DNA from 2 places in the Cellulomonas sp. PS-H5 genome. Region 2 is predicted to be linked to the other one. Evidence: riboswitches for the same ligand, from Rfam matches in the RefSeq annotation. Region 2 holds a riboswitch; the other holds the start of a gene.

Region 1 (9,933 bases), on a different contig from region 2:
TCGGCGGTGCTCGCGGTCACCGGCGCGAACGCGACGCCGTTGCTGCTCGCGGCTGGCCTGCTCCTGCTGGTCGGCGGGGTGCTGGTCGCGATCCCGGTGCGTCGCCGGCGCCACGAGGGCTGACGGGCGGCGGAGGACGCCGGGGCCGGCCCCGGCGGCCGCCCCCGCGCCCGGGGGCCGCGGGGCGGGGGGCCCCCGGGGGGGGGGGGGGGGGGGGCGGGCCGGGCGGGCCGCCCCCGCGCCCCCCCCCCGCGCCCGGGTCAGACGAGGCGGTCGACCACGTGGTCGAGGCAGGCCGTGAGCGCGAGCACGTCGTCCGGCTCCACCGCCGGGAACATCGCGACCCGGAGCTGGTTCCGCCCGAGCTTCCGGTACGGCTCGACGTCGACGATCCCGTGCGCGCGGAGGATCTTCGCGACGGTCGGCGCCTCGATCTCGGGGGCCAGGTCGATGGTGCCGACGACGGGCGAGCGCTGCTCCGGGTCGGCGACGAACGGCGACGCCCAGTCGCGGGCCTCGGCCCAGCCGTACAGGTGGCCGGCGGAGGTCGCGGTCCGCTCGGCGCACCACGCCAGGCCGCCGTTCGCGAGCATCCAGTCGACCTGCTCGGCCAGCAGCACGAGCGTCGCGATCGCCGGGGTGTTGAGCGTCTGGTCCGCGCGCGAGTTCTGCACGGCCGTCGTGAGCGACAGGAACTCCGGCACCCAGCGGCCCGACGACTCGACGCGGGCGGCGCGCTCGATCGCGGCGGGGGACAGCACCGCGAGCCACAGGCCGCCGTCGGACGCGAACGACTTCTGCGGCGCGAAGTAGTACGCGTCCGTCTGCGACACGTCCACGGCGAGCCCGCCGGCGCCCGAGGTCGCGTCGACGAGCACCAGGGCGCTCTGGTCGGCCGAGCCCGGCACCCGGCGGACCGGGGCCACGGCACCGGTGGACGTCTCGTTGTGCGGCCAGGCGTACGCGTCGACGCCGTCGGCGAGGGCCGGGACCGCCGACGTCCCGGGGGCGACCGACGTCAGCACCGGCTCGTCGAGGAACGGCGCCCGCGCCGCGGCGGCGGCGAACTTCGAGCCGAACTCCCCGAACACCGCGTGCGCCGACCGGCGCTCGACCAGGCAGAGCGTCGCGAGGTCCCAGAAGGCCGTCGACCCGCCGTTGCCGAGCGCGACCTCGTAGCCGTCGGGCAGCGAGAACAGCTCGCCGAGCCCGGCCCGCACCCGGCCCACGAGGTGCTTCACCGGCGGCTGGCGGTGCGACGTGCCGAGCAGGGTGCGCCCGGCGGCGGCCAGCGCGCGCACCTGCGCGTCGCGCACCTTGGCCGGGCCGGAGCCGAACCGCCCGTCGGCGGGCAGCAGGTGGTCCGGGATGGTCACGGCGGGCGGCGTGGTCGCGGTCACGAGCCGCACGATACCCAGGCGCGTCCGCGCGGGGCCGGAGCCGACTAGCCTGTGGACGGACGTCCGCGCACGACAGGAGGGCACCGGCGTGAGTGACCTGATCGACACGACCGAGATGTATTTGAAGACGATCTACGAGCTCACCGAGGAGGGCATCACCCCGCTGCGCGCCCGCATCGCCGAGCGCCTCGGGCACAGCGGCCCCACGGTGTCGCAGACCGTCGCCCGGATGGAGCGCGACGGGCTCCTGGTCGTGTCCGGCGACCGGCACCTCGAGCTGACCGAGACCGGCCAGAGCAAGGCCATGCGCGTGATGCGCAAGCACCGCCTGGCCGAGCGCCTGCTGACCGACGTCATCGGGCTCGACTGGGAGTACGTGCACGAGGAGGCGTGCCGCTGGGAGCACGTCATGAGCGAGCGCGTCGAGCGGCGCCTGGCCGGGCTGCTCGACCACCCGCACTTCGACCCGTACGGCAACCCGATCCCCGGCCTCGACGAGATCGGCGAGGAGCGCACCCCGGTCGGCTTCCTCGACGGCGTGACCCCGGTGGTCACCGTCGCGGTCGAGGCCGGCGGCGCGACCAAGGGCGTCGTGGCGCGGCTGGGCGAGCCGATCCAGACGGACGTCGAGCTGCTCGCGCGGCTGTCCCAGGCCGGCGTGCGGCCCGGGAACGAGATCGCGGTGGAGAAGAACGGCAACACCGTGACGGTCGGCGCCCCGGGCGCGGAGACCGTGCTGGACCTGCCGCAGGAGGTCGCGCGGCACGTCTTCCTCCGCACCTCCTGACCGACGTCCGGAGAGGGCCCCGCGGGCTGTGGCGCACGCCACCCGCGGGGCCCTCGCGCGTCGGTGACCTGCTGGGCGATGTGAGCGCTCTCTCGGGGCCGGGAAACAGTCCGTGACCGGAACGTGACAATCGGCTCGGGGGTCGGGTACCTTCGGTCCTGCTCGTCGGAACCCTCCTCCGCTCGAGCCCTTGGACGGTACGCCGAGCCCTGCCGCCGCCCGAGGTTCCGTACACACTTCGCCGGCAGGGGCGGGGGAACCACATGCGGGCACCGGAGACGGTGTCCTTGGGGTGAAGCCGCGTGACGCGACCGGGTGACCGGGAGCGGATCGCGGCCGGGTATCTCCGACCCGAACCCGACAGCTCACCTCGTAGGCGCCAGGAGAGGCTGTACGTGACCGCTAGTGCTGTGCGCGCTCGACACCGTTCCGCGCGTCGCCCCGTCACCCCCCTGACCGATCTCGCCACCGCCGCCACGGGCACCCTCGCCCTGGCCGGTCGCCGCACCGCCGTCGTCGCGGCCACCACGGGGCTCATGGTCTCCGCGGTCGCCGTCCCGGCCGCCAACGCCGCGACCGCCTCCGGCGACCAGGCCGCGCTGCCGTCGGTCGACACCGCCGCCCTGACGGCCTCGGCGAAGACGGTCCTCGAGACCGCGCCGGTCGTCACGGCCCCCGCGGACGCCGCGTGGTCGTTCGAGACCCCGGCCGTCACGGCCGTCGTCCCGGAGCCCGAGCCCGAGCCGGAGCCGGTGCGCACCACCACCACCTCCCGCTCTGCGCAGCGCGCCGCCACCGCCGAGACCGCCACCGCGACGGCCGAGGTCGCCGCCGCCGCGGTCCCGCAGTCGGTCGCCGGCAACGCCGTGCTCGAGGTCGCCGCCCGCTACGTGGGCGTCCCGTACGTCTCCGGCGGCACCACCCCGGCCGGCTTCGACTGCTCGGGCTTCGTGTCCTACGTCTACGCGCAGCTCGGCATCTCCCTGCCGCGCACGTCGTCCGCGATCAAGGCGGCCGGCACCGTGGTCTCCGCGTCCGAGGCCCAGCCCGGCGACCTGATCTGGAGCCCCGGCCACATCTCGATCTACGCCGGCGGCGACCAGCAGATCGACTCGCCCCGCCCGGGCAAGACGATCCAGTTCCGCAGCATCTGGCAGAGCAACCCGACGTTCATCCGCATCGGCTGACACGCTCCGCAGCATCTCCCGACCCGACCCCCACGGCCCGCGCGGCCGTGGGGGTCGCGTCGTCCCCGGGCCGCGCGTCCGCGCCGGGCGCCGGGCGGGCGACGTGACGTGCGGCACAAACGATGGGGTCACTCCGGCCAGGTGCGCGTACCCTGCTCTTGCTTGCCTCCCCCAGCGGGCCCGCCAGCCAGGCGGGTCCCCGAGGACCCAGGAGTGACGCCGTGCTGCTGCTGCCCGCCCCACCCAGGACGCTGCTCCTGAACGCCAGCCTCGAGCCCCTGTGCGTCGTCGGCCTGCCCCGCGCCGTGACGCTCGTGATGTCCGGCAAGGCCACCGTGCTCGAGTCCGACGGCCGCGTGCTGCACTCCGAGCACGTCGCGGTGCCCCTGCCGGTCGTCCTGTCGCTGACCCGGTACGTGCACGTGCCGATGCGCCGCCCGCTGCCGCCGACCCGCCGGACGGTGCTGCAGCGCGACGACCACCGGTGCGCGTACTGCGGCGCGCACGCCGACACGGTCGACCACGTGCACCCGCGCTCGCGCGGCGGGCGGCACGAGTGGGGCAACGTCGTCGCGGCCTGCCGCCGGTGCAACCACCGCAAGGCCGATCACCTGCTGCATGAGATCGGCTGGGAGCTCGCCTGGACGCCGTCCGCCCCCCGGGGCGCGACGGCGTTCCTGCACGGGGCGGCGGTCGACGAGCCGGCCTGGTCGCCCTACCTGGCCGCCTGACGCGGCGCGCCGCGCGCCCGTCGCCCCAAGCCTCCGTCAAGTCCACGCCACGCCGGACCCCACGGCGAGTGCGGAACGGGCATGATCGGGGGCACACTGGGACGTGCACCGGAGGAGGTCGTGGCGATGAAGCGGGACGCGGAGATCCTGGTCGGCGTGGACGGGTCGGCGGCGAGCATGCACGCCCTCGACTGGGCCGCGGCGGAGGCCCGGACGCGGGGCCGGACGCTGCACGTCGTGTGCTCGTACACGCTGCCGTCGTTCACGGCGGCGTCGCTGGACGGCGGGTACGCCGCCCTGGACGACACCGCCATCCAGCAGGGCGCGCGCGCCGTGCTGTCCGAGGCGCGGCAGCGCGCGGAGGCGCCGGGGCTCGAGGTCGTCACGACCGTCGCGACCGGCGACGCCGCGGCCGTGCTCGTCGAGATGTCCCGGGACGCCTCGCTCGCGGTCGTCGGCACCCGGGGCAAGGGCGGGTTCGCCGACCGGCTGCTCGGCACCGTGTCGTCCACGCTGCCCGCGCACGCCTACTGCCCGACCGTGGTGGTCCCGCTGCGGGACCAGCGCCGCGGCGGCGTCGTCCCGGCGGACGAGTCGACCCCGGTCGTGCGGCCGGTGCGCCGGATGATCGTGGGCGTCGACGGCAGCCCGCAGGCCGACCTCGCCCTGCGGCACGCGATCGACGAGGCGGAGGCGTGGGGCGCCGAGCTCACCGCGGTCGCCGGCGTGCCCGTCGGCAGCGGCTCCGGGGTCATGGCGTGGCTGCCGGCGACGATCGACCAGACCCAGGTGCTGGCCGACGTCACCGAGGGGCTGAACGTCGTCGTGGACCGCGCGCTCGCCGACCGGCCCGGGACGACTGTGAAGCGGGTCGTGCTCGACGGCACCGGCGCCGAGCTGCTCACCGAGTTCTCCACGGCCACCGACCTCATCGTCGTCGGGTCGCGCGGCCGCGGCGGGTTCGCCGGGCTGCTGCTCGGGTCCACCAGCCAGGCGGTGCTGCACCACGCGGCGTGCCCGGTGATGGTCGTGACCAACCGGTGCCAGGAGCGGATGGCCGCGGCGGGCGGCGGGTCGGCGGAGCAGGCCGCGGGCTGAGGCGCGGGACCGGCCGGGTGCGGGGTCGGCCGGACGCGGGGTCGGCCGGGGCGGGCGCCCGGGACCGGGTCCGGTCGGGGCCGGATCAGGCCGGGGGCGGGGGGACGTCCGGGCGGCGGACGAGCGCCGACAGGACGATCGTCGACCGCGTCCGCGCGACGAACGGCTCGGCCGCGAGGCGCTCGACGACCTGCTCCAGGTGCCGCATGTCCCGCGCGCGCACCTGGACCACGAGGTCGACGTCGCCGGTGACCGTGCTCGCCGCGACGACCTCGGGGTAGCGCTCGACGCCCGCCCGCATCGTGGCCGGGCTGGTCGAGCCGTGGCAGAACAGCTCGATGAACGCCTCCGTCTCCCAGCCGAGCGCGGCCGGGTCGAGCAGCACCGTGAACCCCCGCACGACGCCGCGCTCCCGCAGCCGGTCGACCCGGCGCTTCACCGCGGGCGCGGACAGGGCGACCACGTGCCCGATGTCGGCGTAGGACGCACGGGCGTCGACGGCCAGCTCGCGGAGGATCGCCTCGTCGATGGGGTCGAGGTCGCCGGGACGGGTGGGGGGCACGGGCCCATCCTCGCGCACGGGGCGCACCTCGGTGGGCACGCGCCGGCCCGGGTCGCAGGGCCACGTCGCAGGGCCGCGGCGCGGGGCCGGCGAGGGGCGCGGCATCGGAGCCACGGCCGGCGCGGACGGGTCCGGGCGCGGATGAGCCCTGCGGCAGCCGGGTGACCGCCACCCGGGTGGCCGGTTCACCCGTGCGGGGGACGTGGATCGGCTGACCTGCGGGTTCACGGCGAGGCGGGGGTGAACGCCCAGGTCGGGCGTTCAGCGCTTTCCGCGGGGGGTCGATGGGAGCGGGGACAGGGGGCCCAGCGACCGCACCGAGGAAGGACCAGTCATGCCGGTGACCGGCAGACGCCCGGACCCCACGACGCCGAGCACCACGACGACGCCGCCCGCCCGCCCCGCCACGGAGCCGCGCCCGCGCGACGAGGACCCGCGTCGTGAGGCCGCACCCGGGACGATCCCCACGCAGCGCACGCGCGCGGCGTCGACCACGGACGCGACCGCGCGCGCGGCGACCGCGGTGCTCGACGTGCCGGCGGCCGCGGCCGCCGTGCCCGACGCCCCGTCTGCGGCGGCTGCGACCGCCGTGCTCGACGCCCCGCCCGCTGCGGCGGTCCCCGTCCTCGACGCCCCGCCCGCTCCGGCGGTCCCCGTCCTCGACGCCCCGCCCGCCGAGGTCCCTGCCGCGCGTGCGCCGTTCGCGCTCGGCGCGCCCGGCCACGCCGCGACCCGGACGCCCCGCCGTGCCCGCCCCCGCACCGGCCGCGGCCGCGGGGTCGCCGTCACCGCGCTCTGCCTCGCCCTGGTCGGCGGGGTCGCCGCCGGCGTGGTCGTGCAGCTGCGCGCCGACGCCCGTGCCACGGCCTGGGCGCACGCCCGGGAGCGCGTGGCGGCCGAGTACGCGGCGCAGCTCGCGGACGAGGCGTTCTTCGCCGACGCCCGCGCCGCGCAGGCGACCGCCCGGTACGACGCGCTCGTGGCGGACGCGGTACGGGACGCGGGCGCCGTCGTGACCGCCGCGCGCACCGCGGCGGACGCGTCCCCGCACGCCGGCGACGCCGCCCTCGCCGCCCTGCGCACCGCGGCCGACGCCGCGCAGCGGGCCGCCGACGGCACCGGCGCCGGCGTGAGCCCGGCCGACCTCGCCGCGGCCACCGCCTCGGTCGCCGCGCCGCAGAAGGCCGCGGTCGACGCCGAGGCCGCCTGGCAGGCCGCGGAGGCCGCCCGGATCGCCGCCGAGCGCGCCGCCGCCGAGCAGGCGGCCGCGGAGGCCGCCCAGCGCGCCGCCGCCCAGCGGTCCGCGTCCCCGCGCTCCACCACCGCCCGGTCGAACCGTGCCGTCGGACCGGCGGCCTCCGGGGGCGGGTCGGCGGCACCCGCCGCGGCCGCCCCGGCCGCCTCCGCCTGGGCGCCGGGCGTCTCGTCGTACGGGGTCGGCGGGCTCGGTGCCGCGCTGAACGCCGCTCGCGCCGCGAACGGGCTGCCGGCGCTCTCGGTCTCGGGCTCGTCGTCGCTGGCGGACCACGCGGCCGCGATGGCCGCGGCCGGCAGCATCTGGCACTCCGGCAGCGACCACATCGTGGGCTGGGTGCAGCCCGCGAGCGACAGCCAGATGATCGCGGCGTACATGAACTCGCCGAGCCACCGCGCCTGGATCCTCAAGGCGGGCAAGTCCTCGGTGTCGATCGGCGCCGTAACGATCAACGGCCGGCTCTACACCGCGATGCGGTTCTCCTGACCGCGGGCGCGCGCTCCAGCAGCGGGGCGCGCGCCCGCCGCTCCGGTCCACTCCGCCGAGTCTCCGTTCCTCGCCTGCGCCCACCCCTGCGCACGCAGGCACGGAACGGAGACTCGGCGAGATGGCGGTGCGGCGCGCCCGGGTCAGCGCAGCGCCTGCGTCAGGCGGTCGAGCGCCAGGTCCAGGTCGTCGGCCTCGACCACGAGCGGCGGCGCCAGCCGGATCGTGGACCCGTGCGTGTCCTTGGCGAGCACGCCCAGGCCGAGCAGCCGCTCGCAGAGCTCCCGCCCGGTCATCCGGGCCGGGTCGACGTCGAGGCCGGCCCACAGGCCGACGCCCCGGCTGCCGACGAGCAGGCCCGTGTCGACCAGCGTCGCCAGCCGCTCGTGCAGGTGCGCACCGAGCGTGCGGGCGCGCTCCTGGAAGGTGCCGGGCCGCAGCAGGTCCACGACCGCGATCCCGACGGCGCAGGCGAGCGGGTTGCCCCCGAAGGTCGACCCGTGGGTGCCGGCCGTCAGCACGCCCAGCACGTCGGGCCGGCCGACGACCGCGGACACGGGGAGCACCCCGCCGCCGAGCGCCTTGCCCAGCGTCACCAGGTCCGCGCGCACGCCCCAGAGCTCGAGCGCGAACGTCGTGCCGGTGCGGCCGAGGCCCGACTGGATCTCGTCCGCGATCAGCAGCACGTCGGCGTCGTCGCAGATCGCCCGCACGGCGGGCCAGTAGTCCGCGGGCGGCACGACGACGCCCTGCTCGCCCTGGATCGGCTCGAGCAGCACGGCGACCGTCGTCTCGTCGACCGCGTCCCGCAGCGCCTCGGCGTCGCCGAACGGCACCACCCGGAAGCCGGGCGTGTGCGGGGCGAAGCCCTCCCGCGCCTCGGGGTCGGTGGAGAACGACACGATCGTCGTCGTGCGGCCGTGGAAGTTGCCGGCGGCCACGACGATCGTCGCGCGCTCGGGCGCCACGCCGCGGACGTCGTAGCCCCACTTCCGGGCGGCCTTGATCGCGGTCTCGACGGCCTCGGCGCCGGTGTTCATCGGCAGCACCATCGGCTGCGGGTCCGGCGCGCCGGCGACGCCCGCCACCACCGGCCGCGCCAGGTCGGACAGCGCCTCGGCGAAGGGGTGCAGCAGGTCGTGGTCGAACGCCCGGGACGACAGCGTCAGCCGGTCGAGCTGAGCCTTGGCGGCCCCGATCAGCGCGGGGTGCCGGTGCCCGAAGTTCAGCGCCGAGTACCCGGCGAGCAGGTCGAGGTACGTCCGGCCCTCGGTGTCCCGGACCCACGCGCCCTCGCCGGTCGTCAGCGTGACGGGCAGCGGGTGGTAGTTCGGCGCGAGCGGGCCGGCGGCGGCGCGCTCGGCGTCCCGGCTGGGGATCGTGGCGGTCATGGCGGTCACCTTCCGGCCGGGGCGGGGCCGGCCGGGGGACCCCGGCCGGCCGAGGGGGTCAGCGCGCGGGACGGATCTCCAGCGTGCAGCACTTGGCCCCGCCGCCGCCCTTGAGCAGCTCGCTGGTGTCGACGGGGATCGGGCGGAAGCCGCGGTCGGTCAGCTGGGCGGCCAGGGCGGTCGCGCCGGGGGCGACGACGACGTTCAGGCCGTCGCTCACCGCGTTGAGGCCGAGACACGCGGCGTCGGCCTCGGAGGCGATGACGGCGTCCGGGAAGCGGCGCTCCAGCTCGGCGCGCGAGGCGTCCGAGAAGGCCGGCGGGTAGTAGGCGACCTGCTCGCGGCCGGCCGTCGAGTCGAGCACGGCCAGCGCGGTGTCCAGGTGGTAGTAGTGCGCGTCGACGAGCTCCAGCGTCACGACCTCGCGGCCGGTGACCTTCGCGAGCTCGTCGTGCGAGGCGCGGTCCGTGCGGAAGCCGGTGCCGGCCAGCAGCACGTCGCCGACGCCGAGGATGTCGCCCTCGCCCTCGTTGACCTGCTCCGCCGTGTGCGTGACGTAGCCGTGGTCGGCGAACCACTTCTCGTACGCCGGGCCCTCGGGCTGCCGCTCGGGGTAGCGGAACTTCGCGGAGTACACGAGGCCGTCGACGATCGTCGCGCCGTTGGCCGCGTAGACCATGTCCGGCAGGCCCGGGATCGGGTCGATCGTCTCGACCGTGTGGCCGAGGGACTCGAAGGTGTCCTTGAGCACCGTCCACTGCTGCACCGCGAGGCCCGCGTCCGTGTACCGCGTCGAGTCCATCCACGGGTTGATCTCGTAGGAGACCGTGTAGAAGGTCGGCTCGCACATCAGGTAGTGGCGGCGGGTCTGCTGCGGGGTCGCGGGCATGGTGCTCCTCGAGGTGTCCGGGGACGGCGTGGTCGGACGTCGGGCCGCCTCGTCGGGGCGCGTCCGGGCAAGCCTACGGTCCGCCCGCGCGCCGCATCATGGCGCGACGTTGCGCAGCCACCACCGGTTCGTTGCGCGATGAGGCCC
Region 2 (9,933 bases):
GAGTCGATGACCCCGGCCGACCGCTCGATGCCCGGCGACGTGATGCTTGCGCGCGCCGTCGAGACGATCGCCGAGACCACCGCGCTGCCCGGCGGCACCACCTGGGAGCCCAAGTGGGACGGGTACCGGGCGGTCCTCGTCGTCAACGAGCACGGCGCGCGGATCCTCTCGCGCCGCGGCACCGACCTCACCGCGGCGCTGCCCGACCTCGCGACCGCCGCCGCAGCCCAGGTCCCCGCCGGGACCGTGCTCGACGGCGAGGCCGTCGTCTGGTCGACCACCACCGGGACGCTGGACTTCTCCGCGCTGCAGCGGCGCGTGGCGAGTCCGCGCACCGCCGCGCGTCTCGCGCGCGAGCAGCCCGCCTCCTACGCCGCGTTCGACGTCCTCGAGCACGACCGGACCGACCTGCGGCCCCTGCCGCACCACCAGCGGCGAGCGGTGCTCGCCGAGCTCGCCGCCGCCTGGGCGCCGCCGATGACGCTCTCGCCGTCGACGAGCGACATCGAGGTGGCCGCCGCCTGGTTCCGGGACCTGGCCGCTGCCGGCATCGAGGGGCTCGTTGCCAAGGGCGGCGCCCAGCCCTACCGGCCCGGCCGCCGCGACTGGCTCAAGGTCAAGCACCGGTCGGTGCTCGACGTCGTCTGCGCCGCCGTCATCGGCCCCGCCGCCGCGCCGGGGGCCGCCGTCGCCGGCCTGCCGATCGACGGCGAGCTGCGCATCGTCGGACGCACCACCCCGCTCAGCGGGATCGCCCGCCGCGACCTTGCCCGCCAGCTCGCGGCCGCCGGCCCCGGCCACCCGTGGCCGGCTGTCGTGCCGGCATCCGCCGTGCACGGGTTCGGCGCCGGCCGCGAGCCCATCACCCTGACCCTGGTCGACCCGCTCGTCATCGAGGTGTCCGCCGACACCGCCTGGTCCGGCAGGAGCTTCCGACACCCGCTGCGGTTCGTCCGGGTTCGACCAGAGTTGTATCCGGAAGAGGTTTCACCACCTCGGTGATCAGCGACCTGTTCGGGCTCAGCATCGCCGCATCGACGGGCTGGGCCCGCCGTGCCGGGCGCGACTGGCAGGGCTACCTCAGTGCGATGAACGATCGACCGCGTGCATGAAGATCACGCCTCGGACCCTCTGGCCAGGTGCTGCACCAGATGGCCGGTCAGCGCGGAGACTGCGTCGGGAACCACCGTGTAGTACGCCCACACGCCGCGCTTCTCGCGGGTGACGAAGCCGGCCTCGGTGAGCACCTTGAGGTGGTGGGACACCGTCGGCTGGGAGAGCCCGACAGGCTCGGTGAGGTCGCAGACGCACGCCTCCCCGCCGTCGTGGGCGGCGATGATCGACAGCAGCCGCAGGCGGGCCGGGTCGGCCAGCGCCTTGAGCGTGCGGGAGGTCCGCTCGGCGTCCTCGGCGCTCATCGTCGAACCGGTGACGGGGCTGCAGCAGCCTGCGGACGCGGTCGAGGTCACCGGGAGCAGGTCGAGAGCCATGCCCTCATCATGCGTCATGCATTGACGCCTGTCGATGTTGACAGCCGTCGATGGGATGGTCCACCCTCCAGGTATCGACGGGGATCAATGCGAAGGAGGAGTGATGGCACAGGACATCCGGGAGCAGGTCCGGGCCCGCTACGCCCTGGCGGCCGTGCAGGGCAGCGCGGACGCCGGTTGCTGCGGTGGTGACTCGGCCGGTGGGTGCGGGCCGACGGACCTGGTGATCGACGAGCGGTTCGGCGCCGGGCTGTACGGGGCGGAGGACGCGGCCGCGGTGCCGGCCGAGGCGCTGGCGGCGTCGCTGGGCTGCGGGAACCCGCTGATGGTGGCCGAGCTGCGTGAGGGCGAGCGGGTGCTGGACCTGGGCTCGGGCGGCGGGATCGACGTGCTGCTGTCCGCGCGCCGGGTCGGTGCGACCGGGTTCGCCTACGGGGTGGACATGACCGACGAGATGCTCGACCTGGCCTGGGCGAACGCGGCCAAGGCCGGTGCGAGCAACGTGGAGTTCCGCAAGGGCACCATCGAGGACCTGCCCCTGGACGACGCGAGCGTGGACGTCGTGATCTCCAACTGCGTGGTGAACCTGTCGCCGGACAAGCCGGCGGTGCTGGCCGAGGCGTTCCGGGTGCTGGTGCCCGGCGGGCGGTTCGGGATCTCCGACGTGGTCGCCGAGGACCACCTGACCCCCGAGCAGCGTGCCGAGCGCGGCTCCTACGTCGGGTGCATCGCCGGGGCCCTGTCGCGCACCGAGTATCTGGACGGCCTGGCGGCGGCGGGGTTCGTCGACGCCGAGGTCGAGTTCACCCACCCCGTCGCCGAGGGCATGCACGGTGCGATCGTGCGCGCCCGCAAGCCCGCATCCCAGGAGGCGTGATGCACCCCGACCTGTACCTGGCCGTTCACCAGCAGCGCGACCGCGAGCTGGCCCGCGAGCTCGAGCTGCGGCGCGCCGCGCAGGACTGCCCCGGCTGCATCGTGCGCGCCCGCCGGCACCTGGCCGAGTTCGCCGACCGCGTCCGCGCCCGGCTCGCCGGCACGGAGCGGGCCGCGGCGCCGGCCTGCTGCCCGGCCTGACCGGCCTACGCGCGAGGGCCGCACCCCAGGCGGGGTGCGGCCCTCGCGAGCGTTCGCGGGTCAGGCGGTGACGGGCTCGACCCCGAGCTCGGACAGCAGGGTCAGGATGCGGCCGCGGATCTCGTCGCGGATCGGGCGGACCGACTCGATGCCCTGCCCGGCCGGGTCGGCCAGCGCCCAGTCCTCGTACCGCTTGCCGGGGAAGATCGGGCACGCATCCCCGCAGCCCATGGTGATGACGACGTCGGAGGCCTTGACCGCGTCGGTGGTCAGGACCTTCGGCCGCTCGGCTCGGATGTCGATGCCCTCCTCGAGCATCGCCTCCACGGCGACCGGGTTGATGTGCTCGGCGGGCATCGACCCGGCCGAGCGGACCTCGACGGCCCCGCCGGACAGCGCCCGCAGGTAGCCGGCGGCCATCTGGGAGCGGCCGGCGTTATGGACGCAGACGAACAGGGCGGACGGCTTGGTGGTCTCGCTCATCGGGGGTCTCCTCAGGAGTCAGGCGGGCAGGGGGAGGTCGGGCAGCAGGTCGGTGAGCAGTCCACGCACGCGGCGGTCGATCTCGTCGCGGATGGCGCGCACGCCGGTGTCGGAGGCCAGGGCGGGGTCGCCGACGACCCAGTCCTCGTACCGCTTGCCGGGCAGGATTGGGCAGGTGTCGCCGCAGCCCATGGTGATGACGACGTCCGCGGCGCGGACGGCGTCGTCGGTCAGCGGCTTGGGGAACGCCTCTGCGTCGGCCTCGAGCTCGGCGAGCAGCGGCCGGACCCCGGGGTGCACCTCGCCGGCGGGCGAGGAACCCGCCGAGCGGACGACGACGGCGTCGCCGGCGTAGTGGTGCAGGAGGGCTGCGGCGAGCTGGGACCGCCCGGCGTTGGCGACGCACACGAACAGCACCTGCGGGCGGTGCGCGGTCGTCGCGGCGTCCAGGGCGCGGGCGGCGTCGGTGAGGCGCTGGCGGGCGAACCGCTCGGTGTTGACCACCAGGTGCGAGCGAACGGCCGAGGAGCGCGCCAGGCCGGTGTAGGACTCGCGGACCACGGTCAGCACTGCGGCGGGGTCGCGGTCGGGGAAGGCGGCGGCGAGCCGGTCCGCGACCCGCGCGAGCGCGGTCTCGGCGTCGGTCAGCCCGGTCAGGGGGGACAGGTGCGCCGCCTCGGCCGCCACCGGGGCGAACGAGTCCAGCAGGGTGGTGACCGCTCCGCGCAGCGCGGGTTGCACCCGGTAGTACACCCAGGTCCCGCGGCGCTCGGACGTCAGCAGCCCGACGTCCTTGAGCAGCTTCAGGTGGTGCGAGACGGTCGGCTGGGAGACCTCTGCGACCGTGGCCAGGTCGCACACGCACGCCTCGCCGTTCGGGGACGTCGCGATCAGCGACAGCATCCGCAGGCGCAGCGGGTCGCCGAGGGCCTTGAGGGTCCCGGCGACCTGGGTCGCGGCGTCCAGGCCCATCGCGTGGTCGGCGGGCGAGGACTGCGGGGCGCACCCCTCGTCGGCGTCGGCGGTCGTGATTGTCGTGGTGGTCATGAGCGGACCTCCTGCGGTGCGACGGTGGTGGCGGGACGAGCCGTGTCGGTGAACCAGTGCCGGCCGGCCCACAGGGAGACGTAGACCAGCCCGACCAGGACCGGGACCTCGATCAGCGGGCCGACGACGCCGGCCAGCGCCTGCCCGGAGGTCGCGCCGAACGTGCCGATCGCGACGGCGATCGCGAGCTCGAAGTTGTTGCCCGCCGCGGTGAACGCGAGCGTGGTCGAGCGGGCGTACCCCAGGCCCAGGCCCCGGCCGGTGAGCATCCCGACGCCCCACATCACCGCGAAGTACACCAGCAGCGGCAGCGCGATCCGCGCCACGTCGAGCGGCCGGGAGGTCACGGCGTCGCCCTGCAGGGCGAACAGCAGCACGATCGTGAACAGCAGCCCGTACAGCGCCCACGGCCCGATGCGCGGGATGAACCGCTCCTCGTACCAGTCCCGGCCGCGGGAACGCTCGCCGACCCACCGAGATGCGAACCCGGCGGCCAGCGGGATGCCGAGGAAGACCAGGACGTTGACCGCGATCTGCCCGATCGAGACGTCCAAACCGGCGGAGTCCAGGCCCAGCCAGCCGGGCAGCACGGTCAGATAGAACCACCCGAGCAGCGAGAACGCCACGACCTGGAACACCGAGTTGATCGCGACCAGCACCGCCGCGGCCTCGCGGTCGCCGCAGGCCAGGTCGTTCCAGATCACGACCATCGCGATGCACCGTGCCAGGCCCACGATGATCAGGCCGGTGCGGTACTCGGGAAGGTCGGGCAGGAACACCCAGGCGAGCGCGAACATCAGCGCAGGCCCGACAACCCAGTTGAGCGCGAGCGAGCTCGCGAGCAGCCGCTTGTCGCCGGTCACCGCCGCGACCCGGTCGTAGCGGACCTTGGCCAGCACCGGGTACATCATCACCAGCAGGCCGAGGGCGATCGGCAGTGAGATCCCGCCGACCTCGAGCTCGGCCAGCGCATCACCGAGCGCCGGGACGAATCGACCCAGCGCAAGACCGGCGACCATCGCCAGGCCGATCCAGACCGGCAGCCACCGATCGAGCGTCGACAGCCGCCCGCGCGTCGCGGTCAGGTCGGGCACCTGCGCGCTCATCGAGCGACCGCCGCAGCGGCCGTGTCCGCGACCCGGGCGTCAAGGGCGGCGGCGGCGTCGACGTCGGCGTGCTCGACGGCGGCGGGGATCTCGGCCGGGGAGGCCGGGTCCACGTCGCCGAGCGCGGCCAGGTAGTGCTGCGCGTCGAGCGCGGCCGAGCAGCCCGAGCCGGCGGCGGTGATCGCCTGGCGGTACGTGTGGTCGACCGCGTCACCGGCGGCGAACACGCCCGGCAGGTTGGTCCGGGTGGACCGGCCCTCGACGACGATGTAGCCGTTCTCGTCCAGGTCGACCTGGCCCGCCAGGAGCTCGGTGCGCGGCACGTGCCCGATCGCGACGAACACGCCGGTCGCGCCGTGCTCGCGGGTCTCGCCGGTCACGGTGTCGCGCAGGGTGACCCCGGTGACCTTCTCGTCGCCGTGGATCCCGACGACCTCGGAGTTCCACGCGAACTGGATCTTCGGGTCGTTCTTGGCGCGGTCGGCCATGATCTTCGACGCGCGGAGCTCGTCGCGACGGTGCACGATCGTCACCGACTTGCCGAACCGGGTGAGGAAGGTGGCCTCCTCGACGGCCGAGTCGCCGCCGCCGACCACGATGATGTCCTGGTCGCGGAAGAAGAACCCGTCGCAGGTCGCGCACCACGAGACGCCGCGGCCGGAGAGCCGCTTCTCGTCGTCCAGGCCGAGCTCGCGGTACGCGGAGCCGGTCGACAGGATGACGGCGCGGGCGCGGATGGTCTCGCCGCCGCCGGTCACGATCGTCTTCACCGGGCCGGCGAGGTCGAGCTCGACGGCGTCGTCCCAGAGCACCTCGGCGCCGAACCGCTCGGCCTGCTTCTGCAGGTTGTCCATGAGGTCGGGGCCCAGGATGCCGTCGGGGAACCCGGGGAAGTTCTCGACGTCCGTCGTGTTCATGAGGGCGCCGCCGGCGGTCACCGACCCGGCCACCACGTAGGGGGCCAGGCCCGCGCGCGCCGCGTAGATCGCGGCGGTGTACCCGGCGGGGCCGGAGCCGACGATGACGATGTCGCGGACGGGGGCTTGGTTCGACATGTCTCTATGTTGACACACATCAAAACAGTACGAAAGCCGCCGTCGACCTTGCTTTCCCGAGGCGCTCCGGCGACGGCATCCGAGTTGCAGCCAGCGACGTTCGCCCCAGGGGCATCCACTGCTGTTCGAAGTCAGGGGCCGAGTAAGTCAGATGGCGGCGGCGCGGGCCGCACCCCGCAGGCGGGGTGCGGCCCCAGCGCGCTACCCGACGCGGATGAACTTCGGGTTGGACTGCCAGATCTCGCGGATCTGGATGCTCTTGCCGGGGGTGGGCGCGTCGACCTGCAGGTTCCCGCCGGCGTAGATGGAGATGTGCCCCGGCGACCAGATCAGGTCACCGGGCTGGGCCTGGTCGCGCGGAACCTCGACGCCGGCGTACCGCTGGTCGCCGGACGTGCGGGGCAGCTTGATCCCCACCTGCGCGTAGACGTAGGAGGTGAACCCGGAGCAGTCGAACCCGGACGGGGTCGTGCCGCCCCAGACGTACGGGATCCCGACCAGGCTCGAGGCGATCTCGACGATGGCGCTGCCGTTCGCGCTGGCCGGCGCCGGGGCGCCGACGGCCGCGGGAGCGGGCTCGGCGGCCGGCGCCTCGGGCTGTGCCGATCGCGACCTGCTCGCCGGTGCCTCGGGCTCGGGCTCCTCCTCGACGACGGGCGGCGGGGGCGGCGGCGGGGTGACGGCGGTCGCGGCCGGGTTCTCGAACGTCCAGGAGGCCTCCGCGGGCGAGGCGACGACCGGGGCGGCCTCGACGATGGCACGGGCGGAGGCGGTCAGGGCCGAGACGTCCACGGCGGTGGTCCGGACCTCGTCGTCGGCGAGGGCGGGTGCCGCGAGGAGCGACACCGCCAGGCCGGACGAGGCGACGGCGGCGCCGGTGCGCCGGGTGGTGCTGGACAGGTGGTGCGCCGCGGTGAGGCGGGCGTCCGTGAGCAAGGTGTGTGCTCGGCCGTCCGCGCGGTGCCGCGCGGAGGTCGTGTGGCGTGAAGGCATGGATGTCTCCTGCCGCCTGCGGGGTGAGCTGTCGGGTTCGGGCGGGAGACGCCCGGCCGGTCCGTGGACCGGCTTCACCCCGAGGGCACCTGCGTGCCCGACGATCGGTGGTTCCCCCGTTCCTGCCATGCGTGGTCGAGATGATCCGGGTGGTGGCAGGACTCGGCGTCCACCCGGTCGCTCAGATCTGCCCCTGAGCGCGTTGATGACGGTGCTGCTCCGGGCGTGGCCCGGAGGTCGTGCGGTGGTGTGGTCTCAGTCCTCCCTGGTCCGTCCTGGCGACTGCAGCGGGTGCTGCGGTCTCACGTCTTGTAGACCCAGTGCCACGGTTCGCGTGGGGTGTCCTCGACGAACCCGAACCGCCCCGCGTTCGCGCGCATCCACCTCTGAGCGGCGTCGTCCAGATCGAGGTCGACGGCCACGCCCCAGCCGTGCGGGCTGGTGCCGGGCTGGGCCGCCAGGCCGCCCTGGGAGTACAGGCCCTTGCGGCGGGCGACATCGACCTGGGCGTCGTACGACCGGTAGGAGTCGGTGATGCCGACGTCGATCCCGTCGCGCTCGGCGGCGGTCATCAGCTGGTCGAGGGCCTGGCTTGCGGGCGCCCACAGCCGGTGTCCGGTGCTCCCGACCTCGGAAAGTGCGTCGCTCGGGATCTTCCCGTTGCCGTAGGCCGCGAGGTCGGCGGGCACGCCCTGGGCGTTGCGGGCCGTGGAAGGGCTGGGGGTCGTGTCGTCGACGGCCGCCGAGAGCGCCGCCGCGAACGCGTCGCCCGAGCCCCCCGCCGGCTTCACGAGGCGGGGTGTGGTGGCGCCGATGAGCTGGCGGATCTCAAGGATGCGGGCGCTGGTCGCGGTGATGCCGTCCACGCGGTCCTCCTTCCGGTGTCGCGCAGGGGGTGCTGGTGGTGGTCATCGCAGCCCGAGCAGGGGTGCGGGGTCGACGGTCTTGCCGCCGACGTAGACCTCGAAGTGCAGGTGGCACGCTCCGGACAGGCCGGTGTTGCCGGAATACCCGATGAGCTGGCCGCGCGTCACGGATTGCCCGGCGCGGACCACCGAGCGGGTCAAGTGGTTCGAGGAGCTCATCAGCGACTGCCCGCTGATGGTGCCGTAGTTGAGCATCACCTGGTTGCCGAACCCGTTGCGCCACTCGGCCCACTGCACGGTGCCGTCGCGCGGGGCATACAGCGGTGTGTTGCAGTACGTGCGCAGGTCGATCCCGGCGTGCAGGCGCGTGTAGCCCAGGATCGGGTGCAGCCGCATGCCGTAGTTCGACGTGACGTACATCGGCTGGATCGACGTCGGGTTCGAGAACAGCGCGCCGGACTCGACCGCCGGCGGTGCTGGAGGGGCAGCGGGCGGAGCGGCCGGCCCCGGCTTCCCCGGAGCGGCCGGCTGCGGTGGCGCAGGGTTCGCGGGTGCCGGCCGAGCCGCGGCCGCGGCTGCCGCTTCGGCCTCCTGCTGCACCGCGATCCGCGCGATCTCGGCGTCCGCGTCGGCCCGGGCGGCGTCGGCTGCGGCCTGCTCCGCCTCAGCCTGGCCCTTCATGCCCTCGATGCGTTGGGCGGCCGCCGTCTGGTCGGCCACGGCCCGGTCGAGGGCCGCGTTCTGCTCGCGCTGGGCTGCCAGGGCGTCGTCGGCCGCGCGGGCATCGCGCTCGGCTTCCTGCTCGAGCTCGTCGAGGGTCTCGACCACGGACTGCAGCCGGGACTCGTTGCTGCGGCCGGCTGCCTCGAGCTCGGTCAGCTCCTCGAGCGTGCGTGCCTGCATCCGCTGGGCCGTGGACGCGGTGAACGACCGCGCCTGGAAGTCCTCGACCGAGCTGGCGCCCACCGCGATCTCCAGACCGGAGGAACGCGACCGCCCCTGGTAGGCGGCGCGGGCGAGCTCGGCGACGGTGGCGCGCACCTCGGCGGTCCGGGTGGAGTCCTGCTCAATCTGGGCGACCAGCGAGGCGCGCACGTCGCTGGCGTCCTCCAGGCGGGTGCGCGCGAGCGTGGCCTGGCGCCGGGCGGCGTCTGCAGTCCGAGTCGCCTCGTCGAGCGCCGCCTGGGCTGCGGGCAGGCGTGCCTTCGTCTCCTCCAGGGTCAGTACGGCCTGCGCCAGCTCCGCAGACAGGTCCTCGACCGACTCCTGCGCGTCCTCGTACTGACGCTGAGCAGCCTCGGCACGCTGCTGTGCCGCGCGTGCCTGGTCGTCGGTGGTGTCACCGGCGGCCGGCCCAGCGGGCAGCAGCACCGCCACGACCATGACCGCGGCCAGGGCTGCCGTCGCGAACGCGCGAGGACGGCCCGTGGCCGCGGCTCGCGACCGACGGGTGGGGGCGCTCACCACGGGCGGCTCGAGCGGTTGGGTCCCGCGGTGTCCAGGTCCGCGCGCAGGCGGCCGTACATCTCGGCGTCGATCGTCCCCGACGCGAGCCACTCATCGAGCGCCGCACGCGGACTGCTGGCGGCACGCGTGGGGAACAGCCGGGACACGCCCCACACGGCCAGCGTGATCAGGGTGAACCAGGCGGCGGCCATGACCGCCCAGCCGGCGGGGCTCATCTGGCACCACATGCTGGGCCGCCGCCAGACCGGTGACCGTCGTGAGGTACGTGCATGCCCTCAACTGTCGACAACGCGCGTCAAGTCTCCTCTGGCGGACGATGAAGATTCGATCAAGATCGCCGAGCCGGACC

Evidence for each region. Region 2 has a riboswitch for cyclic di-AMP ahead of J5O08_RS10350 (C40 family peptidase). Riboswitches for the same ligand answer to the same signal wherever they lie in the genome.
Region 1: linked by a shared signal. The riboswitch ahead of J5O08_RS13560 (C40 family peptidase) and the one ahead of J5O08_RS10350 (C40 family peptidase) in region 2 are both predicted to bind cyclic di-AMP.

Annotation. Positions count from the first base shown of each region.
Region 1 covers NZ_JAHVCI010000035.1:12,479-22,411, forward strand. Annotated here, with positions in the region: gene J5O08_RS13545 (LPXTG cell wall anchor domain-containing protein) at 1-123, shown strand, start outside; gene serC (phosphoserine transaminase) at 261-1,400, opposite strand; gene J5O08_RS13555 (metal-dependent transcriptional regulator) at 1,489-2,187, shown strand; cyclic di-AMP (ydaO/yuaA leader) riboswitch at 2,412-2,580, shown strand; gene J5O08_RS13560 (C40 family peptidase) at 2,583-3,374, shown strand; gene J5O08_RS13565 (HNH endonuclease) at 3,596-4,105, shown strand; gene J5O08_RS13570 (universal stress protein) at 4,232-5,203, shown strand; gene J5O08_RS13575 (Lrp/AsnC family transcriptional regulator) at 5,289-5,765, opposite strand; gene J5O08_RS13580 (hypothetical protein) at 6,106-7,506, shown strand; gene rocD (ornithine--oxo-acid transaminase) at 7,650-8,897, opposite strand; gene ddaH (dimethylargininase) at 8,956-9,786, opposite strand.
Region 2 covers NZ_JAHVCI010000021.1:38,119-48,051, reverse strand. Annotated here, with positions in the region: gene J5O08_RS10390 (ATP-dependent DNA ligase) at 7-1,002, shown strand; gene J5O08_RS10385 (metalloregulator ArsR/SmtB family transcription factor) at 1,116-1,490, opposite strand; gene arsM (arsenite methyltransferase) at 1,594-2,367, shown strand; gene J5O08_RS10375 (hypothetical protein) at 2,367-2,567, shown strand; gene J5O08_RS10370 (arsenate reductase ArsC) at 2,628-3,050, opposite strand; gene J5O08_RS10365 (metalloregulator ArsR/SmtB family transcription factor) at 3,069-4,097, opposite strand; gene arsB (ACR3 family arsenite efflux transporter) at 4,094-5,203, opposite strand; gene trxB (thioredoxin-disulfide reductase) at 5,200-6,258, opposite strand; gene J5O08_RS10350 (C40 family peptidase) at 6,460-7,251, opposite strand; cyclic di-AMP (ydaO/yuaA leader) riboswitch at 7,251-7,429, opposite strand; gene J5O08_RS21620 (D-alanyl-D-alanine carboxypeptidase family protein) at 7,554-8,117, opposite strand; gene J5O08_RS21615 (M23 family metallopeptidase) at 8,160-9,581, opposite strand; gene J5O08_RS10335 (hypothetical protein) at 9,578-9,799, opposite strand.